3 regions of the Paenibacillus sp. FW126-R14 genome follow, and region 3 is predicted to be linked to each of the others. Evidence: riboswitches for the same ligand, from Rfam matches in the RefSeq annotation. Region 3 holds a riboswitch; each other region holds the start of a gene.
The links. A riboswitch is a leader RNA that binds a small molecule or an ion and turns the genes downstream of it on or off. The one in region 3 is predicted to bind cyclic di-AMP.
Positions count from the first base shown of each region.

Region 1: another riboswitch for cyclic di-AMP. It lies ahead of AC3WRW_RS10815 (APC family permease); the one in region 3 lies ahead of AC3WRW_RS20900 (stalk domain-containing protein).
Region 2: another riboswitch for cyclic di-AMP. It lies ahead of AC3WRW_RS16045 (C40 family peptidase); the one in region 3 lies ahead of AC3WRW_RS20900 (stalk domain-containing protein).

Region 1 covers NZ_JBYTBS010000012.1:13,782-20,342, reverse strand. Annotated here, with positions in the region: gene AC3WRW_RS10840 (ATP-binding cassette domain-containing protein) at 1-122, shown strand, start outside; gene AC3WRW_RS10835 (ATP-binding cassette domain-containing protein) at 113-1,783, shown strand; gene AC3WRW_RS10830 (EcsC family protein) at 1,921-2,685, shown strand; gene AC3WRW_RS10825 (hypothetical protein) at 2,682-2,843, opposite strand; gene AC3WRW_RS10820 (NAD(P)/FAD-dependent oxidoreductase) at 3,044-4,273, shown strand; cyclic di-AMP (ydaO/yuaA leader) riboswitch at 4,459-4,619, shown strand; gene AC3WRW_RS10815 (APC family permease) at 4,717-6,552, shown strand.
Region 2 covers NZ_JBYTBS010000023.1:742-7,302, forward strand. Annotated here, with positions in the region: gene AC3WRW_RS16040 (aldo/keto reductase) at 1-512, shown strand, start outside; cyclic di-AMP (ydaO/yuaA leader) riboswitch at 655-805, shown strand; gene AC3WRW_RS16045 (C40 family peptidase) at 867-1,697, shown strand; gene AC3WRW_RS16050 (hypothetical protein) at 1,866-2,525, shown strand; gene AC3WRW_RS16055 (glycosyltransferase family 2 protein) at 2,615-3,793, opposite strand; gene yyaC (spore protease YyaC) at 3,891-4,424, shown strand; gene AC3WRW_RS16065 (ABC transporter ATP-binding protein) at 4,514-6,262, shown strand.
Region 3 covers NZ_JBYTBS010000036.1:11,192-17,752, forward strand. Annotated here, with positions in the region: gene moaA (GTP 3',8-cyclase MoaA) at 1-423, shown strand, start outside; gene AC3WRW_RS20890 (molybdopterin molybdotransferase MoeA) at 413-1,714, shown strand; gene AC3WRW_RS20895 (GNAT family N-acetyltransferase) at 2,082-3,272, shown strand; gene AC3WRW_RS20900 (stalk domain-containing protein) at 3,612-4,406, opposite strand; cyclic di-AMP (ydaO/yuaA leader) riboswitch at 4,419-4,571, opposite strand; gene AC3WRW_RS20905 (LiaF transmembrane domain-containing protein) at 4,736-5,035, shown strand; gene AC3WRW_RS20910 (PspA/IM30 family protein) at 5,070-5,702, shown strand; gene liaF (cell wall-active antibiotics response protein LiaF) at 5,890-6,552, shown strand.

The sequences.
Region 1 (6,561 bases), on a different contig from region 3:
GGCTGGATTCCCCCTATGTGGTCAAAACAGCGTTCGGCTTGCTTCAGCAAGGTGTCAAGCTTCGTCTGCTCCCTTTGGATATGGATGAACTGGGCGAGGCGGTGGCATCGTCATGCCGATAACCCTGCAAAATATTCAAGTAAATGCTCCGGATGACGCCAACCATCATCTGCTGAAAGATATTAGTCTCGAGCTTCCGGATGGTTCTGTTACGGTATTAATCGGGCATACGGGTTCGGGAAAATCTACGCTTCTCCAGGTGATGGCAGGCATTATGGAACCAGCCGCAGGAGCAATAGCACTCGACGGACAACCATTGTGGCATAAAAGGAAGGTGGACCAAGCCAGTCTCCTGCGTCTGGGCTTGATCTTCCAATTCCCGGAGCAGCAGCTGTTCGCCGGCAGCATCCGCGGGGAATTCGCCTACTCGCTGCGCCCTTACCGGCTCGCAGCGGACGAACGCGAGCACCGCATCCGCGCCGCTTGCGCCGATCTCGACCCCCATGGCGCCTTCGCCTTGGAGCGGTCGCCTTTTGCGCTTAGCGGCGGCGAGCAGCGCCGGCTCGCGCTGGCCACAACCTTCGCCACGGCGCCGGATTGGCTCCTCATGGATGAGCCAACCGCCGGCCTCGAGGCGGCGGCCGTCCGCGAATTGCTGCGCATGATTCGAGGGAGAGAGCGTGGCGGCTTCGTCATCGCCACGCATGACCTGGACACGTTTCTGCCGCTGGCAGACCGTGTCCTTGTGCTAGACCGCGGCGAGCTCGTCTTCGACGGCTCGCCGGAAGCGCTGTGCCGCGCGCCGGAGCTGCTCACGCGCGCGGGGGTCGGCCTCCCGAGCTGCGTGGAGGCCGCTCTGGTGCTGGCGCGCTATGGCATCGCCATCGCGCCGGATTTGCTTACGCCGGCGCTGGCTGTGCCGGCGATATGCGAGGCGCTGCGCGAGCGCGGCAGCGCCAGCCCCGAGCCGGCGCCGCAAGCGGCAGCGCCGGAGCCCGCTCGCGAGGCTCGCGCCACCGCCTCCGCGCCGCCGCAGGCCGCGTGGCTGGCGCTCGATCCGCGAGCGAAGTGGCTGCTCTACCTGCTGCTAGTCATCGGAACGATGCAGCAGCAGGGGTGGAGCGGCCTCGCGGCCTCGGCGCTGCTTCTGGGCCTGTCGTTCCTCGGCCTTCCGCGCTCCGCGGTTCGCGGCAGCTGGAAGATCGCCGTGCCATTTCTGATCTTCATGTTCATGTCGATCGTGCTGACCGGCTTGGAGTGGAAGGCGGGAGAAGGCGGACTCCCGTTGGGCTTCTCGCCGGAGAGAGGCTGGAGCGCGGCTTTCACGCTCACGCGTCTGTTTCTGATCCTGATGGCCGGCTACTGGCTAGCCGTGTCTACGTCTTATGGCCAGCTTGTGCAGGGGCTAAACTGGGCTTTAGCCTTTTTTCGCAAAATGAAGCTGCCGGTGGAGTCATTCGCTTTGGCCGTCTCGCTGCTGTTTCGCTTCATTCCGCTGATTTTGCGGGAGTGGCAGCGCTTCTCAGCGATTGTAAGGGCCAGAGGCAAAGCGGCGATCCGGCCCGGATTGGTGCGGATGAAGGATATTCCGGCGCTTGTGGTGCCTCTGCTGCTCGCCATGTTTCACAAAGCGGAGCAAATGACCGTAGCGATGGAAATGAAAAAAATCGACGGCAAGCACCAACTGCTGAAGAAAAGCACGTTAAGCTGGCAAGCCAAGGATACGCTGCTCGTGATTGTGAGCGTGGCGGCTTTTGGCCTGCTGGTGTATATGCGTAACTAATATGGGAGGGGCAGCTCATTATGGATGGGCTGCTTCTTTGTTTTGATGTCTGGCAGAAGGGAACAGAGGGAGCATCTTGAGCCGGGGAGTCCCGTATACTATACTTTGACTAAGAAACGCGGACGGCGGTGACAAACATGGAGTTTTCGGATTATACCATCTATGAGCAGCAGATGCTGCGGCAGGTGAAACGCTGGGAAATTCGTCAGGAGAAGATGCCAAATTTGCTCGAAAAAGCTTCGAAATCCGTCTCGACGAACATCAATAAGCTGATTCCCGAAAAAGTACACAAAACGATAACGGCAACCGTCAAAGGGATGTTCCAGACGACGTTGTTCGGAATGAATTATATGCCTCAGAATGAACCGCTTGCAGGCGCTTCTCTAGCCGAAAGCGACGCCAAGGCGGAAGAATTGCTATCGCTCTACAAAAAGATTGCCGCCGCCGAGGGAGCAGGTACAGGAGCGGGCGGGATTTTGCTGGGATTGGCGGATTTCCCGATTTTGATCGGCATCAAATTGAAATTTCTGTTCGAGCTTGCGCATGCTTACGGCTACTCAACGAAGGATTACAGAGAGCGACTGTTTATTCTGTATGTGTTTCAGCTGGCCTTCTCCAGCCCTGCGAAAAAGCCGGATCTGCTGCGTACGATCAAAAATTGGCACGCGATCGCAAGCAGCTTTCCGCCTGCTGAAGCTTATATGGACCAAGTCGATTGGCTGCAGCTGCAGCAGGAATACCGCGATACGATCGATTTCCGTAAAATGCTTCAGCTGCTGCCCGGCATTGGCGCCGTCGTTGGGGCTTGGGCCAATTACGGTCTGCTGGAGGAGCTTGGCGTGGCGGGCATGAACAGCTTTCGACTGCGCCGCTTGCACGATAAAGCGAGGTCAGGGGCTTAGGAGGCCACCGGCCGAACCCCCCGCCTGCCCGCGCCGCAGCTCATGTCCGTATCCCGTCCGTATCCCGCCTGTATCCCGTCTGTATCCCGTCTGTATCCCGTCCGAATCCCATCCGAATCCCACGTCCATAGCCGCAGTGCAGCCATTCCCGTATCCACACCTGTACCCCGCCTCCACAGCCCACCACCCCTCTGCCCTTTTTGGCCTTGCCAGGGCATATTTCGGTGATTTTTTGCGAGGGCGCTCATATACTAATACAAGAGCAAACCATGCAGTGCATCCTGATTAACTATGTGATTTTTTTCACATGACAACCTTGTGTGGTTTGGTAGATGATTAATCGGAGGAGAGGGTTCGGATGAGTAAACCGAAGGTGGTTATTCTGGGTGCAGGCTACGGAGGGATTGTAACGGCAATAAGGCTGCAGAAGCTGATCAAATCAGGCGAAGCGGCTGTTACGCTGGTGAACAAACACGATTATCATTACATGACGACGCATCTGCATATGCCGGCAGCCGGCACCGATCATCATGAAAATGCGCGTGTAGCGATCAGTGAGCTGATTGACGAGCGGAAAATTCATTTTATTAAGGCGACGGTTCGGCAGATTTTGCCTGAAGAGAAGAAGGTGATTCTCACCGATGAAGTTCTCACTTACGATTACCTCGTTGTGGGGCTTGGAAGTGAGACGGAAACCTTCGGCATTCCGGGACTGCGGGAGCATGCCATGTCGATCAACAGCATTAACAGCGTCCGGTTCATCCGCCAGCATACCCAATATATGTTCGCTAAATATAAATTGGATTCCAAACATAAGGAATATTTGACCTTCGTCGTCGGGGGCGCGGGGTTCACCGGAACGGAGTTTGTCGGCGAATTGGCCGACCGGGTGCCTGATCTTTGCCGAACGTTTGATGTCGATCCGTCGCTTGTGCAGATCATTAATATCGAAGCGTCGTCCACCGCTCTGCCGCCCGGTCTGCCTAACGACCTCGTGGAATACGGCATGGAAGTAATGCGCCGCAAAGGGGTTCAGTATAAATTATCTACGGCAATTAAGGCTTGCGACCCTGACGGCGTCCTGTTGGGGGACGGTCAATTCATTCGTGCGGGCACCGTTATTTGGTCGGGGGGCGTTCGCGGGAATTCCTTGCTGCAGGAAGCGGGCTTCCACGTTCAGCGCGGCAGGGTCAAAGTGGATGACTACTTGCGTTCCTTGCAGTTCCCTGATGTGTTTATAACGGGGGATTGCTCCATTGTCATGAGCCCGGAAGGCACCCCATACCCGGCGAATGCCCAAATTGCCGTTCAACAGGGCTATAATACGGCGAGAAACGTGATCCATAGCCTGAGGGGGAACCCGCTAAGACCTTTTGCCTATGATTACAAAGGGACGGTCGCCTCGCTGGGGCGCGGAGAAGCGATCGGTATCCTGAAGGTCAAGAAAGTGAAAGGCAAATGGGCCGCTTTTCTCAAAAAAATAATCGATGCCCGCTATCTATTTCTGATCGGCGGCATTCCGCTGGTATGGAAAAAGATGATTTTTAAGCAAAAACAAGCCACAAGGAATCGTCATGTAAGAAATTAATTTTGCCAAAATACCCCAAAACCCAAGGAATCAGACAAAAGGCTAGATAATCAGAGATTCTGAAAGGATTAGGCCATTGTAAGCGAATTATTAAATGAATGCGGGGAGGGAATAATCTTTTTTAAGATTTTTCTCTCCTTTACTATGTGCGAATAAGAGAGTAGTATCAACTCGTACGTTAACAGTTGAATATTTCGCTTAATTTTCTTAACGGAAAAGCGGGGGAACCACAGGTTTCAACGGGGTGAGTAAGATCCGTCGCGTCGCACGCGGCCATGATCTTTAGGGCAGATTTCTCGCAGCCCGAACCCGTCAGCTAACCTCGTAAGCGATCGTGAGAAAGGAGAACATGTGGCTAAGCACAAGGTCTATCCTTGTGTTTTTTTGCGCCCAAAAAGGGGAAATCAAGCTGAAAACTAGGTTATTTGGGGGAATTTCACAGCATGACAAGTGACTCATTGAAAAAGATTGTATTCGGCAAACCGCTGAAATCGGCGGAGCTGGAATCTGAGAAAATGCAGGTATGGAAGGCTCTGCCCATCCTATCTTCGGATGCCCTGTCTTCGGTGGCCTATGGCACGGAGCAGATTTTGCTGGAGCTTGCGACTGTTGGAGTCGCCGCTTTTGCTTTCTCACTGCCGATTGCAATCTCGATTATTGCTTTAATCATGCTTCTTGTTTTGAGCTATCGCCAAGTGATTGAAGCCTACCCGATGGGTGGCGGAGCCTACATGGTGGCGAAGGAAAATTTGGGTATGATGTGGGGAAGACTCACAGGGGTTTCACTGCTTATAGATTATACGTTAACCGTTGCGGTTTCGATTTCGGCAGGCGTGCAGGCGATAACGTCGGCTTTCCCTGCTACCGTGCCATATATTGTTCCTATTGCTTTAGTCCTTGTCTGGGTGATGGTTTGGCTGAATTTGCGGGGCACGTCCGAGTCGGGGACCGTGTTCGCGATTCCAACGTACTTTTTTATCCTATGTATTCTACTGCTGATCGGCAAAGGGATTTTCGATATGCTGACAGGTTCGATGAACCTGCATGCCGCCGAGTTTGTTCCGGGCTCGATGACGGGCTCACTGACGTTATTCGTCATTCTAAAAGCCTTCTCATCCGGCTGCTCGGCCGTGACAGGGATTGAGGCCATTTCGGATGCGGTGCCTCACTTCCGCTCTCCTTCCGTCAAAAATGCCAAAAAAACGCTGGCATCCCTCGGCACGCTGCTGGCCATCGTCTTCGGCGGCGTCACCCTGCTGAGCTTAGGCTATGGGATCGCACCTGACCCGCATGGCCATACCTCGGTCTTGTCGATGGTTACGGAGCAGGCGTTCGGGCGTGGAGTGATGTATTATGCGACACAGATCGGCACGATGCTGATTCTGGTATTGGCTGCGAATACGAGCTTTAACGGTTTTCCGATCCTATCCTCCATCATGGCACAGGATAAAAATTTCCCGCGCATGTTCTCGTACCGGGGGGACCGGCTCTCGTTCTATTACGGGATTGTAACGTTAGGCGTTTTGGCAAGTCTTCTGCTCATTATTTTTAAAGGAAAAACCGATGCACTCATTCCTCTTTATGCGATTGGCGTCTTTTTATCTTTTACGCTTGCCCAAAGCGGTTTGGTTCGCAAATGGTTCCGGGAGCGCCCGGCCGGCTGGATCGGCAAGCTGCTTATCAATGGCTTAGGCGGGATCGTTTCCTTCGCCGTTTTGGTTATTTTCTGTATAACGAAATTTAGCGAGGGCGCTTGGATTGTTATTATCGTGACGCCGCTTGCGCTTTGGGGAATTACCAAAATCAGCAATCACTACGATGACGTAGCGAAACAGCTGCGGATTGATATCACGCAAGAACGTTTATGCACGAAGGAGCCTGTGATCATAGTGCCTGTAGCGGGCATTCACCGCGTGGTGGCGCAGTCTTTGAACTATGCCAAATCCTTATCGCCCAACGTCATTGCGTTCTATGTGTCCTTTTCGGATGAGGATGAAGAGGCGATGCAGGAGAAATGGGAGAAATGGGATCCCGGCGTTCGTCTCGTCGTGTTTAAATCCCGTTACCGTACCATTTTGAAACCGCTGGCGGAGTTTATTGAAAGAATCGATACGCATGTTTCGGAAAAGCAATCGATTATGGTCATCCTGCCTCAATTCATGCCCAAAAAATGGTGGCACCGCCTGCTCCACAACCAGTCTGCCGCACGTATTCGCTCGAAGCTGCAAGCCGATAAAGATATCGTCGTCGCGACGGTGCCCTATCATTTGAATGAGTAGAGGTGTACA
Region 2 (6,561 bases), on a different contig from region 3:
GGGCAATCGGCGTATCCAATTTCTCTTTGGAACAGCTGAAGGAGGCTGTGAGCTATGCGCAAATCGATGTAATTCAGCCGGAATACAGCTTGCTGCACAGAGCGATCGAGCAAGAGATTGTGCCTTTTTGCCGGGAGCATAACATTGGCATAATGAGTTATAGTTCGATTGCGAAAGGGATTCTGACGGGGGCTTTCCACCTTCATGGCAAGACGCTGAAAGACGGAGACTTCCGCAAGGAGAGAAGGCTCTTCCTAACAGAGCATCTGCAGGCGGAGAAGGAACTTTTGGCGGTAATGAAAGAAATAGCGGATGCCAAGGAGACCAACGTTACACAAATCGCCATTGCGTGGCTGCTTCACCAGGAGGCGCTTACTTCAGCGATTATAGGCACGCAGGATGAACATCATCTTGAAAACAATATCCAAGCGGCATCACTATCATTATCTTCTTCAGAGCTGGAAACTTTGAACACGGTCAGCGATCAAGTGCTGTCTGTGATTGGCTACTAACGGCTGAACTCCTGAAAGGACGACGAACTCGTTTATCCTTGTGGGAAAATATCGCAGCAGCGCCAGTAAAAAAAGGTTGACTGGAAAAACTTACTACGGCGCAAAAGTTGTATCTAGTAAATAAACTATGCTAGTCTAACATAGACAAAAAATGCCGAATCTTGGAGCAGCAAAAGCTCCGGTACGGGGGACTTCTTTACTTGGGGTGAATGAGCGCCGCTAATGCGAGCGTACTAGGGAAAACCTCTTCCCGAACCCGTCAACTAACCTCGGAGGCGTCAAGGAGGCAAGGTTTTGAAATCTTTTTCTTCACGTCTTATTTGTTCATGCGCAATTCTTTGCGCCGCAGTTCCTATGTTTACAGCACATGACGCCCAGGCTGCCGCACCTACGGACCGTTCTGTCAAGGTTCAGGTCAATGACGATCTGCTGCAGTTTCCGGAAGTGCAGCCGTACATTGATGACAAGGGCATCATGCAGGTGCCGCTTCGAGTTCTGTCCGAGAAGCTGGGTTATCAGGTGAGCTGGAAGAAGCTGGAGAATGAGATTGAGGTCACGCTGATCAATAAGCAGCAGTCGATCTTACTCGTTACAGATCAGCAGCAAGCGGTTGTAAACAGCAAGAAAATCAGTATGGAAAGCAGTCCAACCGTGTACCAGGGGAATACATATGTGCCGCTGCGTTTCATCACGGAAACCTTCGGTTCGCCGATTGAATGGAATGAAGCTAACCAGATCGCGATTGTGGATGTGGACGGGAGGTCGCACAAGCCTGCCTGGATCGCACCGCCGCCGGCACCCAAAGCCGCTCCTGCCCCTGTTGTTCCGTCTGTGACGGAGCAAATTATCCAAACGGCAAACGCTTATATGGGCGTGCCTTATGTATGGGGAGGGACAACGCCGAACGGATTTGATTGCTCCGGTTTTGTGCGGTTCGTGTACCAAGCGAAAGGGATCGACCTGCCTCGTACGTCAGTGGAAATGCATGATGAAGCAGGCACAAGAGTGACGGATTTGAAGATCGGGGACCTAGTTTTTTTTGCTTCAAAAACGGTTAATCACGTGGGTATTTATCTCGGCAATGATCAATTCATATCAGCGACTACATCCAGAGGCGTGGCTGTAGACAGTCTTTCGAGCTCTTATTGGAGAGCGAGATATGTCGGAGCGAAGAGAGTTTTGTAAGAATAGGATTATCGAACACTTGTTTTCAATGTCATTCGAATGAGGGGCATAGAAGGCGAGTGTTTTTTTTCGTCCGCGGAGTCATGCGATTTTTATCGAAATTTTATGTTTTTTAGCCTATAATGAAGAAATGCTTGGAAGAAAGAAAGAGCAGGTGAACACGAGCACATGCAATTAAGCGTCTGGAAGAGCTGGTTTTATAAAAAGAGACATTCGAATAAAGCAGATAGCATGTATACCGTGGATAAAGGTCCTGCGATGCCAGAGGAAGTCCGGGAAGTCATTCAGCAATTTTTCCGCACTTACAATCATTTCAAAGGCGCTAGAAGCTTGCAAACGGATACGTTTATAAAAGAAGTATTTTACGCAACGAAGCAAGATCCGGGGGATCAAAGCACCATTGAAGAGATGGAATCCTATATCCAACATAAAAATGTGCTGCGATTGCGGTTGAAATCCTATGTCATCGATGAATATTTAAGCCTGGGCGAGAAGATCTGTATGATTGGCGTTACGCGGGAATTCAGCAACAATCATAGAAATCGCGTGCTTTATTTTCTAATCAAAGAAGGCCAGTCTTGGAAGTTTCATCATATCGCAAGGTCCCATCATGGCACTATCCTGGATAAATTTCAGATCAGAGAACAAACGGGTTTTGTCGTAGGCAATGAAAAAGCCGCTCTCCTCTTCCTGACGCACTCCAGTTCCGCAGATGCCTCCACCTTTATAACGGGTGATTATGTGCATGCCGAGGGATATTTGGAAGTGGAGCAAGAGGCAAGCAGCCATTTGTATTATCGGGTTGTTCGAATGAACCGTGTTCACTAGAGAACAAGAATCTCGCCACAAGCCGTGAAGGTAAGCTTTGCTCTGTCGAGTAACGCTTATTTGGCGTTAGGGTGCTTAAGCGCTATAGGTTAGCGCCGGGTATTTCTTTTTAGTTCGCGAAGAGAATAGAAGGTTCCTCTCCAGTAAATCCCGCCTTGCTTCCAAGTAAGCCACACCGAACGAGCAATGGTGTAGACCAGCAGCGAAGCGCTGACAGGCAGCAGATAGGCTTTATCCCCTTTCATGCTCATGAGGCGGGACATCAGCCTGCGGTAGAGCCAGATTTGCATCATAACAGCAACCGCATAGACCGATCCGCGCCAATCCCAGAGGAGAAGGAGACCGAACCACGGGAAAATGAACAAGCCAAGCTGTCCTATACAAGCGAGCAGGGCGAAGGCGTAGCTGTAACGGAAGCCGGAAAAAAGGTTTTTCTCCAGTCCGATTACGGCCTCTTGAAGCGAACGGTACCATTCGACCTGGAGCAAATGTTTGGCGGAGAGCACCCGCTGCCGGAAGCCGGATCTTTTAAGGCAAACGCCCAGTTGCAAATCATCGTCAGGTCTTAACGCGATCGCCCGATGCGTACCAATCGCTTCATAAGCATTCCTGCTCACCATATTAAAGGCTCCGATTCCGATGCCCGGTCCCCGGGAATTGTCGACATTGGCACGCCAAGGACGCACAAATAATGAAAATGAGAACAGAAAGAAATGAACGAAACCTTTGAGGAGTGGGCCTCTCGCCGTCATATTCGGAGTCAGCGTGAGATGGTGTACGTCATTATCCTTCATATAAGTGACAGCATCGGTTATCGTGCCCGGGGCAAAAAGGATATCCGCATCCGTAAACAGCAAATACTGCCCCCTGGCTTGCAGATAGCCTTGATATAGCGCATGATTTTTGCCAAGCCAGCCTTCCGGGAGGGTGGTGATGTGAATGATTTGCAGCTTGATAGGCATATCATTTTTGCCCTCGGACCATTTGCGCAGCTCCTCCAGCCGGACACCGGTAGCATCCCGGGAGCGGTCGTTCACGGCGATGATTTCGAGGCGCGGGTAATTTTGCGAAAGAAGATGCCGGACGGTTTCACGGATTGTGCCTTCTTCTTCTTTGGCAGCGATAATGACAGAGACAAGCGGAGGCTTGTCCGGATATTTGGCGGATGCAGGCAGGGTTCGCAGGGCACGCAGTCCTTTTTGCACGTCAACAGCGGCATACAGCCAATAAAGGAGCGTCAGAATAGCGATGATACCGAGAGTGGACACACGATACCTCCTTGTGGAAGAATAGAAGTTGATCGCATTATATCATTCATCCTTAGTAGGGGGAAATTTTACAGAAGCTTGTGGGAGGTAATGATAGATGGAGGAGCCGCGCAGTACACCGGAGCGATTTTGGAAAAAAATGAATGGCGGGCAATTGGCCCTGTTTCTTGAAGCCATTGGTCGCACGTCTGGGATGGAGCCGAATGCGCTCGCTTTCGTATGTATCGGGACAGACCGGTCGACAGGCGATGCATTGGGTCCGTTAGTAGGAAGCAAACTTGCTGAACTTGGGTATCCTCATGTTATAGGGACGCTGGAAGCACCTTGCGATGCCAGTAATATTACGGCGAGGCTGCAGGAAATTCCGCAGGGCAGTGTCGTTATCGCGATCGATGCTTGCTTAGGTCAAAAGCTGTCTGTCGGCATGTATCAAGTGTCGAATCAGCCTCTGGCTCCAGGAAAGTCGGTCGGCAAGGATTTGCCTCATGTCGGCGATTATACGATTGCCGCAATTGTCAACGTGGATGGCCCCAGACAATACAATGTTCTGCAAACTACATCGCTTTACAGGGTTATGAACATGGCGGATGAAGTGGCGAAAGCGATTTCGCATGCTTTTCCCCTTGAATAGACAGACAGCTTTTGCAGCAGAATGGAGTGGTGGAAATGGGACCAGGCGGAATGGGACGTCTATCCGACAGGGATCGGCCTAAAGCGAAGTTGAAGGATGTATCGGTCAAAAGAATTCTGACATTGTTCAAGGGCTACTGGGGACAACTGCTAGGTATTATCGGGCTGGCGCTGCTTGCGGCTGTGCTCGGACTCATCCCTCCTTTGGTGATGAAGGAAATTATCGATAAAGCGATTCCGCAAGGAAGTATGAAGCTGCTCGCCGGGATGGCGCTGCTCATGCTGCTGCTTCCGCTTCTGAGCGGTGTGCTGGGGGTATGGCAAAATCATCTCAATACGAAAGTAACCCAAGGCGTGATCAGGGATTTGGGTTTGTCGTTGTTTCAAAATTTGCAGCGTCAATCGATGGCATTCTTCACGGATGCCAGATCGGGTGAGATCGTTCAGCGGATTACCGGGGATGTGCAGGCCGTTCAAGGGGTTGTCACCTCGCTGGTGGTTTCGTCCATTACCCAGATGGTCATTGTTGCGACAACGATCGGCATTTTGTTTGCCCTCGATTGGAAGCTGGCCATTATCTCTGTGCTGATTCTTCCGCTATTTATGTTGCCGGTCAAAAAAGTTTCCAAGCTGCGCAAGGCGCTCCGCATCGAAACGCAAAAGGTGCGGTCGGATATTACTTCGCAGCTGAACGAGAACTTCGGCATCTCAGGCGCTTTGCTGACGCGTATTTTTGGCAGGGAGCGGCATCAGGAGGCCGAGTTCAAGGCGATGAACCAGAAAGTGATGGATCTGGAGCTGCGGCTCAATCTGGTCGGACGTTGGTTCGGCATGGCGACGAGCACACTCGGGCCGTTAGGGACGGCCATCATTTATTTATATGGCGGTTATTCGGTCATTTCGGGCACGATGTCGCTGGGGGCGATCGTCGCTTTCTCCGCTTATCTGGGGCGTCTGTATATGCCGGTAGGCACGCTGCTGAACCTGCAGGTTGAGGTGGGGACTGCGCTGGGCGTGTTTCAGCGGATTTTTGAATATCAGGACATGGTGCCTGATGTGATGGATGCTCCCGGAGCGCGGCCGCTGCCCCAGGTCGCGGGACGTGTGGCTTATAAGCAGGTTTCCTTTGCTTATAAGCCAGGGCAGTACGCGCTGCGGGACGTGACGTTCGAGGCGCAGCCGGGCGAAATGATTGCGCTCGTCGGGCCGAGCGGCGCGGGCAAATCGACGCTGATCGGCATGATCGCGCGGCTGTACGACCCGACGGGGGGAAGCGTCGAGGTCGACGGCGTGAACGTCCGCGACGTCGGGCTTGCCTCCCTGCGCTCGCAAATCGCGTACGTGACGCAGGAATCGTTTCTGTTCCACGCGACGATTGGCGACAACCTTCGCTTTGCGCGGGAGGACGCTACGCGTGAGGAGATGGAGGCCGCATGCCGCCAGGCCTACATCCATGATTTTATCGTGTCGCTGCCCGAAGGGTACGACACGATGGTCGGCGAGCGCGGGCACCGGCTCTCCGGCGGCGAGCGCCAGCGGATCGCGATTGCCCGCGCGATCCTGAAGCGCCCGCGCATCCTCATCCTCGATGAGGCGACCTCGCACTTGGACTCGGAATCCGAGTCCTATGTGCAGGCGGCGCTCGAGGAGCTGATGCAAGGGCGCACGACGCTCGTGATCGCGCACCGGCTCTCCACGGTGCTGGCCGCCGATCACATTCTGGTGATCGAAGCGGGCAGCGTCGTGGAGCGGGGCACGCACCGCGAGCTGCTCGAACTTGACGGGCTGTACGCACGGCTGTACAGCACGCAGTTCGCCAAGGCGAATGACGAGGCGTAGGGGGTGTCCCTGGAAGGTCCGAGAAGACCTTTCGGGGGCGCCTTTTTTTGCGCCATTGTTGCGGCTGCAGGAATGTGCGTGCTGGGTAGAGGCTGCTTTATTGCAGCTGTAGGAGTGCGTGTGCTGGGTAGGCGTGTCGGCAATGCAGTTAGACGAGAGCGTGTACAAGGTAGATGGCTTTATTATTGCAGCTATAGGAGTGCGCGTGCTAGGCAGGCGTGTCGGTAATGCAGTTAGACGAGAGCGTGTACAAGGTAGATGGCTTCATTATTGCAGCTATAGGAGTGCGTGTGCTGGGT
Region 3 (6,561 bases):
ATCGGCCATCAAGATGAGGCTTGGAAAAGCCGCTATCTGCCTTTGACTACCGTACTGGATCGCTGCAAGGAGAAGGGATGGAATGCTGTAGCCTCGGATGCGGTTTACGGCAACGGACCTGCTCAAAATTATCGGATTGAAGGGGCATTAGGTTCATTCGGCCTGATCCATCCGATCAGCGACCATTTCTGCGAGACTTGCAACCGGTTAAGAATTACGGCAGACGGCAATGTGAAACCATGCTTATATTGGTCGGATGAATTCAATGTTCGCAAATATATTGGGAATGACGCTGCAATGGAAGAACTGTTTTTCCGGGCCTTGGATATCAAGCCTCAAAATCACGAGATGGCGCAAGCTTTGCTGAATGAAGCGCAGTCTCATACACCAACACTTCGCCGGATGTCGCAAATTGGCGGTTAGCTCATGGGAGGAACAGACGTTCGTGAACAGCGATACGAAGCTAAAATTTGGGCGTAAAATCATTTCGGTCGAAGAAGCCCAAAGCTTGCTTTCCGAATATGCCAAAAATACCGATATCGAATCTGTGCCGCTATCTGCGGCTTTCGGCAGGCGTCTGGCCGGGGCTGTTTATGCCGATCATCCGGTTCCTCATTTTCGCAGATCCGGCGTTGACGGCTATGCGGTGTGCTCTAAGGATATCGAGCAGGCCTCCCCGGAAAATCCTGTTGTGCTGCGCGTCATTGAGCGCATTCCTAGCGGCACGGTACCTCAGTTCACCGTTGATTCGGGCTTAGCGGCGCGCATCATGACGGGGGCTCCTGTTCCGGACGGCGCGGATTGCGTGGTCATGCTGGAAATGACCGACGCTCTTCCCTTGGAAGACGCTGGCATGAATTCATCTCAAGTAAGTATTAAGAAGCATGTTGTGGCCGGGAGTAATATAACCCCTATTGCCGGGGAAATAAGCGTTAAAGACTTATTGCTGGAGCAAGGCGTGCCGATTGGGCCTGGAGAAGCCGCGATATTAGCCACCTTCGGCTACTCCCATGTTTCTGTCTACCGCAAGCCGAAAGTAGCCATTTTCTCCACCGGCTCAGAGCTTTTAAATGTAGAGGATGCGCTTCAGCCAGGACGCATTCGCAACAGCAACAGCTACATGCTTGCCGCTCAAGTGGAAGCAGCGGGAGGGGAAGCTGTGATCATGCAGGCGCTGTCGGACAATGCGGAGGAGGTGGAGGCAGCGCTGCAGGAGGCTTTAGCCAAAGTCGACCTTGTCCTGACCTCCGGGGGTGTATCCGTAGGTGACTATGATGTTCTGGTAGATGTGTTTGGCCGGTTTACGGGCAAGCTGCTCTTCAATAAAGTGGCGATGCGGCCCGGCACCCCGACTAGTGCAGCTCTGTGGGAGAATAAGCTGCTGCTGGCTCTCTCCGGTAATCCGGGCGCATCGTTTGTCGGTTTTGAGCTGTTTGCGAAGCCGCTGATTAAAGCGATGGCGGGCTGCATGTCCCCCTATGAGGAAGCCGTTACGGCGTATTTGGATGTGGCCTACAACAAAGGGTCGGCTTACCCCCGGTATGTTAGAGGGACAAAGCGTGTGGAGAAAGGCTGTTTGCGTGTAAAGCCGTCAGGCATCGATAAATCCAGCATTATGGTTTCCATCAAAGATGCGGACTGCTTGATTCAGCTGCCTGCCGGAGGCAAGGGTTTTGCAAAGGACGAATGTGTACTTATTTATCCTATCCAATAAAATGAGGCCTGCCTGCATCAACTTCTGTTAAAGAAGCTGGCGCAGGCAGGCCTTTTACAAGGAGCAATCAGAAAGATTAGATAGCGAAAGTTGCTAAGATAATGACGAGAAGAACATAAAGGACAAGAACAACACCAACGGATCCGTATCCAGCACCGTATCCAGTTCCGCAACCAGCTGCGTATGACATAGTATCCCCTCCGGTCTGATTTATTTAAGTGGGTTGAATCACTATACATCAACATCATATGACGCAGAGATATTCGTTGACTGGACTTATGCCCCGGTGTCCTTGACGATAGAAGCCTAATTAGGCTCTATGAGGCGCAATTGAATATCAGGTATAATTGTACATGAGGTGATACATATGAATGAAATTCGCACATTGCATCAAGAGGAAATTTCGGAGAGCATGGCATTATCCCAGTTTGCTTTTCAATATAAGCTGAGTGCAGAAGAGCAAGCGGAGCGGGATCGTTTGGCTGACCCTAAGAAGATTTGGGGCTATTTTGTTCAAGAAAAGTTAGCGGCTAAACTCCATATTCATGATTTTCATACATGGGTGAATGGCCGGCGTTTTGCTATGGGAGGAATTGCGGGAGTAGCGACGTGGCCGGAATACAGACGCAATGGCATGGTCGCGAAGCTGCTTATTCAAGCTCTCAAGGTTATGAAAGAGCAAGGGCAGACGCTCTCTTTCCTGGCGCCGTTCAAATTTGAGTTTTATCGGAAATACGGCTGGGAGGCGTACATTGATTATCTGAAATATGAAATTCCTGCGGATAAGCTTCCCAAGTTTCAGGCCTCCGAAGGCAGTTCGATCATTCGTGTAACCAAGGATATGGAGCTTGTAAATCCGATCTACGAGAAATATGCGGGGCAGTTTAACGGCATGTTGGAGCGGGACGCTGAATGGTGGAACACTAAGCATTTTAAGCAAAAAGACGGTACGGTAGCCCTCTATGTCAATGCGCAAGGTGAGCGCACGGGATATGTTTTTTATCAAGTGAAGGATTCAATCGCTACGATACATGAAATGGTATTTTTGAATGAGGACGCAAGACGCGGCTTGTGGAAGTTCATAGCCGATCATGATTCGATGATCACCAAAGTTGAGATCAAAGCGCCGTCGGATGATCAGCTTCCTTACTTGGTGCATGACCCTAAGTTCAAGCAAGAGAAAATTACTTATTTTTCAGCACGTATTGTAGATGTTGAAGCTTTCCTGACGCAGTACGCGTTTGAAACGCGCAAGGAGGCAGACCCCCTCTATCTGTGTATTTCGGACCCGCACGCTGATTGGAATGACGGCGTCTATTGTCTGAACTTCACAGGCAGCGGGGAAAAAGCGCATGTCACCAAACTAGCGGAGAGAGAGCTGCCGGCAGAGGAGCTTATACTGAGATGCAGTATACAGACATTGACAGCCCTGTTCATGGGTTATCAGAAGGCCGGCTTTCTGGCTCGGATCGAGCGGCTTCAAGGTGCGCAGGAGCTTGTTTCGCGGTTGGAAGCGGCGATTGGCCGGCGGACGACTTATTTGGCGGATTTCTTTTAAAGGATGCGGTTCCCGGTCTTGTGATGGCCGGGGCCGCTTTTTTGATTTCGGGATGGAAGGCGAGTGTTCTATCAGGCGTTATGGGCGTCAGTGCGGCGCGGCTCGTTCCTATCAAACGGACAGAGAAGCCCTTATTCGATGAAAAAGCGCCTCTTAGAATATGTAACAGACACCAGCGCTGTTATTTGCTTATTTGTTGCTTGAAATCGCCCCAAATCGGCAAATATGGTTTTTGGTGTCCATTAGCAGTGAGGCGTGACGCTTTTCGCGGGTATAACGGCTGCTGTGTCCGAACGGTGATGAGAGTGCCAGCAGCAAACATAAAAAAACCCGTGATCATCACGGGTTCAGTTTATATACTTTTACGGTTTGGAAGCCAAAGGAACGCAAGGATTGCTTGGAGCCTGGAACATAGATATCAACGCGATTGCCTTTAATGGAGCTGCCTGTATCTGTTGCGTAGGCGTACATGCCGCCTTTAGGCAGGCCGTTAAAATCATAGCCTTCTATATAGAGCTTAGACCCAAGTGGAATGACCGATGGATCTACAGCCACGGTTCCGATCTTAAGGGGATTACCCATGTAATCCATCGCTCCAAAGCCACCGTTCTCAGCTGGATCTGCCGAGTAGGCTGTGGACTCAAATAATGCATAATCCGGCGCGTGGTAATTGCCGTCCTTGCTTAGAATCGCTAATTTGCTGGTTGCGTCCCAGTGAACGGGAATGTCGGCAGCAGTACTTAAGAAACGAAGAGGCACGTATACACGCCCGTTTTGGAACGCGGCATGTGTGTCCATCTCGACAGGCGTGCTGTCAATTTCGGCTTCTTTTTGACCTGAAACGAGTGTAATGGAATGTTTGTCGTTGTTCAGCGTAACTTTGATTTGGTCGCCTTCTTGTTCCCATTGTACGTCATACCCCAGCTTCTCTGTTACAAAACGGATCGGTACTTGTGTGGCATGGTTGTCATCCAGAAAAGGCTGGGCATCGGGAAATTGAACCAGGTCATCGTTGACTTGCACTTTCACGTCCATACTCGCGGCGGCATGGGCATGCGCCGTAAATGGGGAAAGAAAGCCCCCTGCCAAAACTGTGGCGGACACAGCAAGGCAAGCTAACCCTTTAGTTAACATATGCAATTGGTAATCCTCCTTCAAATGAGCCTCCGAGGTTAGTTGACGGGTTCGGGAAGAAGGTTCTCCCTAGTCTGCTCGGTGTGCCGAGCAAATATTCACCCCATGTAAATCGTCCCCCGTACCGGCACTTTGTCTGTGCGCCGGACTCGGCTTCAAATATTTTATCATTGATAGACGGCGAGGAACAACGCCCAAAATATGGATAGGAGTCCTAGCGCTTACTGGACTTAGGTCTAGGTACAAAAACAGTCGGGAGTCCGTTTTGGCAGAAAACCTTTTCGGCTACGATAGAATCATGAAGATTACGTGAAGGGCGGTTGCGGTAAATGAGCATGAACCGATCGAAAAGTTGGGCCTTAATTTTAATAGCTGTAGGCTTTCTCATCGTTATGCATAGAGTTGGCATGCATTTTCATTTCATGGGGATGCTGGTTCCCGTGGCTATGGTAGGGCTCGGTTATGTGGGGATAAGAAACGGGAAGATGATCGGTTGGGTTATTTTCGGTATTGGCGCTTTGGTCTTGATTACGAAGTTGTCGGGGCTGATCGCAATTGGTTTTGCTTTGTGGTTAATGTACTACGGCTATTGCTTGCTGAAGAAACAAAATGATTCGGCGCAATTCTAACGATAATCGATAGGAAGCTAAGGGGTGTGGCATAATGAGCGTATTCAATCGGATTGGTAAAATAGCGGAGAGCGCCTGGCAAGAAGCAGCGAGCAAGCTGGACCTGCATGAACGGGGAGGCAGCCGTTCCAATACGCCGTCTTCTGACATCGCCGAGCTGGAACAGCGCTATCAAGACGCGCTGCAGCGAACGATCGAGCTGCGCAGGCAAAGCGTCAGCGCCGAGGAAATGGCGCAGCTGCGCGCCGAGCAGGCGGAGCTGGCCATGCGCGCCGGCGATGAAGAGCTGGCGCGGCTTGCGCTGCAAGAGAAGCTGCGCGAGGAAGCAGCTTGCGAGCAGTACCGCGCGCAGTACGCGCGCAGCCAGGACGTCTGCCTGGCGATCGCAGACGAGCTTGCGGCGCTGCGTGCCGGGCGCGCGGCAGGAACCGGACAGCCGCGGAGCGGGATGTCCAAGGAAGAAGCTCGCGACGCATGGCGCGAGCTGGAAACGACCGGCCGCGAGCTCGGCCGGGAAGCGCTGCAGGGCCTCCGCGTCGCGGGGCGCCTGTCGCGCGAGACGCTGAAGGAGGCCGGCGGCAACCTCCAGCAGGAGCTGCGCAAGCTCCAGCAGGATTGGGGCCGCCAGTGCTCCAGCGAAGAGAAAGAGGCGCGCGGCAAGAAATAGCGCGCGCCCATAGGCAGGCTGCGCGGGGAATGCTTGCCGCGCAGCCTGTGGCTTATGCCTCCGCCTTTATGCGAAATCCTTGCCGGGCAAGGATTTGCATCGATTTGCGTCTTGGAGGCCGTCCATTCTTATGGTATGCTAGGAATCTATATGAACGAATTATTCGGCAGCCAGAGGAGGTGCAGCGATGGGAGAAGAAACCAAAAACAACCGCAACCGGAATACAGCTCTAGTGCTGATTGGCGCCGGTCTTTTTTTGCTTCTGGATCATACGATAGGCTTTTTCCCCATTCTTGCGATCATCCTCGTCTTGCTGGGCATCCATCGGGTCCGCTCCCGCAAAGAGCGTAAAGGCTTTGTGCTCATCGGCGTGGGGGCTGTGATTCTGTTTGGCGATCATATTACGATCGTATTCGCGATCGTGTTGATTTCGCTAGGATTCTTTTTCATACGTTCCAAGCAAGTGCATAAAGATGACACCTACATTCAGAAGCAGAAGCTGATGGATAGCGTCCGTCTGGGGCGTGAGCCTTGGATCATGCGCAATAGCTCGACGTGGTACATTATTGGAGAGACGTATATCGATCTCTCGCTCGCGATTTTGGAGCAAAAAGAAACGACGTTCATCCTGCAAGGCGTTGTAGGAGATGTTGATATTAAGGTACCCGATGATATCGGGGTTTCGGTTGCGTCTTCGGTCACTTTCGGCCAAATTCAGGTCGGCAGTGAGCGGGAGTCGGGCGTAATGAACAAATTGCACTGGCAGTCGTCCAATTATGATAGCTGCGATCACCGTGTGAAACTAGTGCTTTCTTTTATCGTAGGAGATATTAAAATCAAAGTGATGTAACGATCCTTA